Regions from separate parts of the Shinella sp. 838 genome, predicted to be linked through region 1. Evidence: riboswitches for the same ligand, from Rfam matches in the RefSeq annotation. Region 1 holds a riboswitch; the other holds the start of a gene.
The links. Region 1 has a riboswitch for cobalamin ahead of P9A16_RS05925 (CbtB domain-containing protein). Riboswitches for the same ligand answer to the same signal wherever they lie in the genome.
Positions count from the first base shown of each region.

Region 1 (3,693 bases):
GCACAGCAGGCCGAGGCGGACGCCAAGGCGAAGGTCGACGAGGCTGCTGCGGCCGAGAAGGCGAAGGCGGAAGAACAGGCAGTAGCGGAAAAGGCCAAGGCTGAAGAAGCGGCCCGCAAGACCGCCGAGGCTGAAAAAGCAAAGGCCGACGCCGAGGCGGCCCGCTTGAAGGCTGAGGAGGATGCGCGCAAAACGGCGGAGGCGGAAAAGGCGAAGGCGGACGCGGAAGCCGCGCGCCTGAAGGCGGAAGCGGACGTGAAGAAGGCCGAAGAGGCTGCGGCGGCGCGCAAGCTTGCCGAAGAGAAGGCTGCGGCCGACGAGAAGGCGCGCGTGGAAGCCGCAGCGGCGGAGAAGGCCCGGGCCGAAGAGGCTGCGCGCCTGAAGGCGGAAGCGGATGCGAAGAGGGCCGAAGAGGCCGCAGCAGTGCGCAAGCTTGCCGAGGAAAAGGCTGCGGCCGACGAGAAGGCGCGCGTGGAAGCCGCAGCGGCGGAGAAGGCCCGGGCCGAAGAGGCCGCACGCCTGAAGGCGGAGACGGAAGAGAAGGAAGCGGCTGCCCGCAAACGCGCCGAAGAGCAGGCTGCCGAGGCCAACCGGCTGAAAGCGGAGGCCGCGGCTGCCGCCGACAAGGCCAAGGCGGAGGAAGCGGCCCGGCTGAAGGCGGAAGCCGAACGACGAAAGGCCGAAGAGACGGCCGCTGCGGAAAAGGCGCGTGCGGAAGAGGAAGCCGCGGCCCGGCGCGAAGCCGAAGCCAAGCGCGTCGAAGCGGAGAAGGCGGCTGCGGCCGAGAAGGCGCGGATCGAGGAAGAGGCCGCCGCTGCACGCAAGCTTGCCGAAGAAAAGGCGGCCGAGGTGGAGCGGCTGAAGGCGGAAGCCGCGAAGGCGGCTGCCGATGCCGAGGCGAAGGCTGCCGAGGCGGCCCGCCTTGCAGAAGAGGCTGAAAAGCGCGCCGAGGAGGCGGCCGCCGCCGAGCGTGCCGCGCAGGAGAACGACACGGCGACTGCCGCCCGTGAAAACGAAGCGCAGGGCGCCGACAGGAAGGACCGCGGCCTTGCCGTCGAGCAGGCCGACGATGCGGCCAAGCGCGAGGAAGAGACTTTCCAGAAGGCCGTGCTCGACGGCTCGGAAAAGGCTTTCCGCGCCTATCTCGACGAATATCCGGACGGCCGCTTCGTCGCCGATGCGCGCGAGCGCCTGTCGGCGCTGTCAAACACCGCCCGGCAGGAAGCAAAGCCCAGGACGGACAGCGAAACGGCGATTGTCGAGACTGAGCGCAAGGCCGAGCAGCCGATCGTCGACCGGCGCGAGGCCTATATGGAGCGCTCGACCCGCGCCCAGGCGCAGCGCTGGCTCAGCATGCTCGGCTTCAACACCTACGGCGTCGATGGCGTCTTCGGTTCGCGCACCCGTTCGGCGATCGCCGCCTGGCAGGGCTCGTCGGGCTACCGCGCCGATGGTTATCTTTCCCGCCAGCAGTACCGTGCCCTTCGGCAGGCTGCGCAATATGCCGAGGCCCGGCAGAATCGCCAGCGCCGCTACCAGCAGGACTATGACGTGCTGGAAGGCCCCGTCGACGGCTACTACGAGCGCTACTACCGCGACGACGGCTACTACAACGATGGCGGCGGTCTGGTGATCATCCCCGGCTATTGAGAATACGACGGCCGGGCGGCGGTTTCAGCACAGGTGATGACGCTGCCGGTCGATTGACTTCCCGGGGGTGGAAGCATAATCATCCAGACTATTGGATGGTTCCCGGATCCGGAAACGGATCGGGGAGTAAATGGGAATGTGACGCGGCGGACCCAACCAGGGCGCTGCAATCACGGCCGACCCCGCGACTGTAGAGTGGCGAGGGACGCCCATCCGGATGGGAGGATCTGCGGGGAGCGGGGCAATGGTGCCTTGGTTTCGCGCTGTGAGAACCAGACGGAAAAGCCACTGGGTGGCATCGCGATCAGCAGGGGTTGGACGCCTCTTCTTCTACGAATCGTCCGCCTTTTCGCGATGCCTTAGCCTGGGAAGGCGAGGGGGCCCCGCAGGCGTTTTCAACGCCCGACGCTGCGAGCCAGGAGACCTGCCAGCCAATGTGAAGGACATTTCGTCCGACCTGGGGAGGTTTCCCCGCTGCCTGCACGGAGGTTGTCATGGCTGTTTCGACTACGTCTTCTGTTACCCTTTCCGCAAACGACCGTCTCGTCGCCGGTGTTTGCGCTCTTTTGCTCGGCGCCTTCCTGGTGTTCGGTGCAGGCCTTGCGAATTCCGCCGTGCTGCACGACACGGCACACGATACGCGTCACTCCTACGGCTTTCCCTGCCACTAAGGAGTTTTCGACATGATCGTTCGTTATCTCCTGGCCGCCCTGGTGGCCGGGCTGTTCTCCGGCGTGCTGATGACAGCCGCCCAGGAGGCTCGAGTCGTGCCGCTCATCCTGCATGCCGAGGAGTTCGAGGGCGGCGACGAAGCCGCACCCGCAACCGAGGGCACGACGCCGGCCACGGGCACGGAAGGCGCTGCACAGACGCAGGAGCATTCCTCGCTCGGCGCGGTCATCCTCGACATGGCCTCCGCGCTCTCGCCGGTCTCCGTCGCCTATGCCCATGAGGGCGAGGATCACGAGGAAGGCGGCATCATGTTCGGCATGAGCCGGTTCTCCGGCACGCTTTTGGCAAACCTCGTCACGGGCGCCGGTTTCGGCCTGTTGCTTGCCGGTTTCAGCCTCGTGTCCGGCCATCCGATCACGGTGGCGAACGGCGCGCTCTGGGGCGCGGCCGGCTGGCTTGCCGTGCACATGCTGCCGGCCATCGGCGTGCCGCCGGAGCTTCCGGGCTTCCCTGCCGCCGATCTCGGCGACCGCCAGGTGTGGTGGATCGCAACCGTCATCCTGTCGGCGGCCGGCCTCTACCTGCTGTTCCTCAAGCCGAACATCGTCGCCAAGGTCATCGGCATTGCGCTGATCGCGGCGCCGCAGGTCTATGGCGCCCCGCAGCCCAGCGACATTTCCAGCAACGTTCCGGCCGTGCTCGGTGCGGAGTTCGCCGTCGCTGCCCTTGCCACGACCCTTTTCTTCTGGATCGTGCTCGGCCTCTCGCTCGGCTTTGCCAACGAGAAGATCGCCAAGGCAGCCTGATATGACAGTGACATCGCCCGGAGCCGTCCTGGTTCTGGGCGGCGCGCGTTCCGGAAAATCCGCTTTTGCCGAGAGGCTGGTCGCCGAGACCGGCCTCTCGCGTCATTACATCGCCACGGGCCGCGCCTTCGACGACGAGATGCGCGAGCGCATCGCAAGGCACCGGGAGGACCGCGGCGACGGCTGGCACACCCATGAGGAGCCGTTGGCGCTCGCCGCGCGCATCGCTGACGTCGCCCGGGCCGACAGGGCCGTGCTCGTCGACTGCCTGACGCTGTGGGTGACGAACCTGATGCTGGAGGAGCGCGACATCGCCGCCGAATGTTCGGGTCTCCTGGAGGCTCTTCGAAAGGCGCCGGGGCGGATCGTGCTCGTCTCCAACGAGGTCGGCCTCGGCATCGTGCCTGAAAACCGCATGGCGCGCGAATTCCGCGACCATGCCGGGCGGCTGCACCAGAAGGTCGCCGCCCTCGTGCCCGAAGTCTATTTTATCGCGGCCGGACTGCCGCTGAAAATGAAGGGTTGAGCCATGCTGCAACAGAAGATCCCCGCCACCGTCATCACC
Region 1 covers NZ_JARSBQ010000001.1:1,252,667-1,256,359, forward strand. Annotated here, with positions in the region: gene P9A16_RS05920 (peptidoglycan-binding domain-containing protein) at 1-1,650, shown strand, start outside; cobalamin riboswitch at 1,730-2,096, shown strand; gene P9A16_RS05925 (CbtB domain-containing protein) at 2,145-2,321, shown strand; gene P9A16_RS05930 (CbtA family protein) at 2,334-3,128, shown strand; gene cobU (bifunctional adenosylcobinamide kinase/adenosylcobinamide-phosphate guanylyltransferase) at 3,130-3,654, shown strand; gene cobW (cobalamin biosynthesis protein CobW) at 3,658-3,693, shown strand, end outside.

Region 2 (3,693 bases), on a different contig from region 1:
CGAGGTCGCTGTAGTCGGACCCCTGGCGCAGCGCCTCGTCGAGGCGGCTGACGCTTTCGAACCAGACCGGCCACTCGGTATCGTCCACCGAGCGCAGGCTCTTGATGAGCGAACTCATCGTGACGTTGCCGGAGGAGAGGCGGTTGTTCTCCGCGACGATCAGTTCTTCGAGGTCGCTGCCGCGGCTCTCGATCTTGCGCTCCAGCCACTGGATCACCGCGCCGGAGGCCTGGAGGCCGTCGCGCAGGCGATAAAGCAGCTGGATGACGAACGTATTGTCCTCGATGAAGCTTTCCAGCGACTGGAGATGCGCGATGGACTTTTCCGGATCGTTGAGGCGGATCAGCTCATCGGCCACCTCGTTGGCCTTGAAACGCATCTTGCGCGAACGCTCGACGCGGCTGGAAATGCGGCGGAGGTTTTCAAGCAGCACGAAGCGGATGAAGGAGGGCAGCGCCCAGAGCTCGCCGATCTTCAGCGCGTCGATCTTCTGGAAGCCCTGAACAAAAGCCGTCAGCCCCTCATGCGAGACGCCGCTATGGGTGTGCGCGACATAGAGCCAGGCAAGCGCCAGCGTGCGCGGCATCACCTGCCCTTCGATCTCGATGGTCGGAAGCTGGCGATAGAAGCGGCGCGGAAAATCGCGTCGCACTTCCTGGATCGCCTCTTCGACGACGTAGTAGTTGTCGAGCAGCCATTCGGCCGCCGGCGTGATCTGCGCACCGGCTTCGACATCCTTGGCCGTGGCGCGATAGACGCGAAAGATTTCCTTCTCGTTTTCCTTGTGCCGGGCGCGGAATTCGAAAGGGTGGAAGCCGGGCAGCGCCGCGGTCTTGTCGCGCGCCAGCGCTTCACCGCAATCGGCGAGCTCCTCCAGCGACAGATAGGTGGCGCGGATCGAATCGTTATAATCGATCTGCTTGGCGTCGGCGTCGCGCGAAGGGGCTTGCGGCGTATTGTGAAGGGGCATGTTTCTGATTCTGGATCCGGCCATATGGAACCATCCGGCGACGGCCTTTGCGCCGAACGGTTTTTTGCGGGCAGGTTTCATCTCGGTGCCGCGATCAGCCATGTGACCAAACAGCGCCCGGACGGCGCGATTGGAATGGACATGGCTCAAGCGACACGCTGGTTGGCATCCTGGCCGCGTGGTGCATGAAAACGGCATTTTTTAGCCGTAAGGACAGAGACTTGCAACATGTCAACATGACCGGATGGCGCAGCATCGACCCTCATCTGCGGTTTTGGTGAATCGTGCGCCCTCGCAGGAGGCGAGCGGACACAAGGAGCAGGGGAATGGCAAATGGATGCGGCAGGAAAAAGTTCCCGCCCGCCCATCTGGCTGCCCGCCAAGCTGTGTCCAAACCGCCGAACGGAGCCTTGCACCATTGACTCGGTGCCGGCGCCAAGCCAGTTTGACGCCGTCAGGGTCTTCCGAGTCGATTGGCTCGGAGGCTAAGAGGGAAGCCGGTGCGATGCTCCGAAAGGAGCACCAAGACCGGCGCTGCCCCCGCAACTGTGAACGGCGAGCTGCTGTCGCTCCATGCCACTGGTGGATTTCACCGGGAAGGCGAGACAGACGCGATGACCCGCAAGCCAGGAGACCTGCCCTGACAGTCGTAACGTCCATGGGCGGGGTGTCCCAGTGGTGCGCTTGCTTGTCGCCTCCGGGCGAAGTTCCAGCAGCGTGCGTCCGGTCATCCCCCAATTTTCCGATTGGGGAAGAAATGCTTGCCATCACCGACAATGGTTTCGCCGGGAAACCGGAATCCATCTTCATCTCCTGGCTGCTCTGGCAGCCACACGGCGCCGACCTTGCCGTCGAGGCGCTGAAGGAGGTCCAGAAACTCTCGCGCTATGAAAAGGTCGATCCCGACATCGCCAGACTGAAGGCGCTGTTCGCCTCCCTGGCCGGGTCGAATCGACCGATGCACTGACTGCTAAGGCATAAAGACATATTGACATAAAGATATCTTTATGTGATTTCCGGTGCAGGATTATTGCACCGGAGGGCTTTGCCGTGGCCGAATCGCACCTGGACACCCTGTTCGGACCTGAACTGCCGCCACGCGATGGGCGCGAGATTCTCGCTGCCCTTCAGGCCGCCGCACGCGAGCGCATCCTGGTGCTCGACGGCGCCATGGGCACGGAAATCCAGACGCTGAAGCTGGTGGAAGAGGATTTCCGCGGCGATCGCTTCGGCGATTGCGCATGTCACCAGCAGGGCAACAATGACCTCCTGACACTAACCCAGCCCGGCGCGATCGAGGACATCCACTATCGCTACGCGCTGGCCGGTGCGGATATTCTCGAAACCAACACCTTCTCCTCCACGACCATCGCCCAGGCCGATTACGGCATGGAGGACATGGTCTATGAACTGAACCGTGACGGCGCCCGCCTTGCCCGCCGCGCCGGCCTCAGGGCCACCGAAAAGGACGGCCGCCGCCGCTTCGTCGCCGGCGCACTCGGCCCGACGAACCGCACGGCCTCCATCTCGCCTGACGTCAACAATCCCGGCTACCGCGCCGTCACCTTCGACGACCTCAAGCGCGCCTATGCGGACCAGCTGCGCGGCCTCATCGACGGCGGCGCCGACATCATCCTGATCGAGACGATCTTCGACACGCTGAATGCCAAGGCGGCGATCTTCGCCACCCGCGAAGTCTTCGAGGAAAAGGGCATCGAGCTGCCCGTCATGATCTCGGGCACGATCACCGACCTCTCGGGCCGCACGCTGTCCGGTCAGACACCGGAAGCCTTCTGGAACTCGGTACGCCACGCCGATCCCTTCTCCATCGGCCTCAACTGCGCACTCGGTGCCAACGCCATGCGCGCCCATCTCGCGGAGATCTCCTCCGTCGCGCAAACCTTCGTCTGCGCCTATCCCAATGCCGGCCTGCCGAACGCCTTCGGCAAATATGACGAGACGCCGGAGGAAATGGCCGCCCAGATCGAGGGCTTCATGCGCGATGGCCTCGTCAACATCGTCGGCGGCTGCTGCGGCTCGACGCCGGACCATATCCGCGCCATTGCGGCGGCCGCCGCACGCCACGCACCGCGCGCAATCCCCGACATACCGCGCCACATGCGCCTCTCGGGCCTCGAGCCCTTCACGCTGACCGAGGCTATCCCCTTCGTGAATGTCGGCGAGCGCACCAACGTCACGGGCTCGGCGAAATTCCGCAAGCTGATCACCGCGGGCGACTATGCCGCGGCGCTCGATGTCGCGCGCGACCAGGTGGCGAACGGCGCGCAGGTCATCGACATCAACATGGACGAGGGCCTGATCGATTCCGCCAAGGCCATGACGGAATATGTGAACCTCATCGCCGCAGAACCTGACATCGCCCGTGTTCCGCTGATGATCGACAGTTCGAAATGGGAGGTGATCGAGGCAGGCCTGAAATGCGTGCAGGGCAAGCCGCTGGTCAATTCCATCTCGCTGAAGGAGGGCGAAGAGGCCTTCCTTCACCATGCCAAGCTCGTGCGCGCCTATGGCGCCGCCGTCGTCGTCATGGCCTTTGACGAGAAGGGTCAGGCCGACACGAAGGCACGCAAGGTGGAAATCTGCACACGCGCCTACAAGCTGCTCACCGACGTTGCAGGCCTTGCACCCGAGGATATCGTCTTCGACCCGAACATCTTCGCCGTCGCGACGGGCATCGAGGAGCACGACAATTACGGCGTCGA
Region 2 covers NZ_JARSBQ010000014.1:161,897-165,589, reverse strand. Annotated here, with positions in the region: gene P9A16_RS29725 (GH36-type glycosyl hydrolase domain-containing protein) at 1-970, opposite strand, end outside; cobalamin riboswitch at 1,411-1,627, shown strand; gene P9A16_RS29720 (hypothetical protein) at 1,728-1,937, shown strand; gene metH (methionine synthase) at 2,021-3,693, shown strand, end outside.
Region 2: it holds a riboswitch for cobalamin, as region 1 does, so the genes downstream of both, P9A16_RS29720 (hypothetical protein) here and P9A16_RS05925 (CbtB domain-containing protein) in region 1, are expected to answer to the same signal.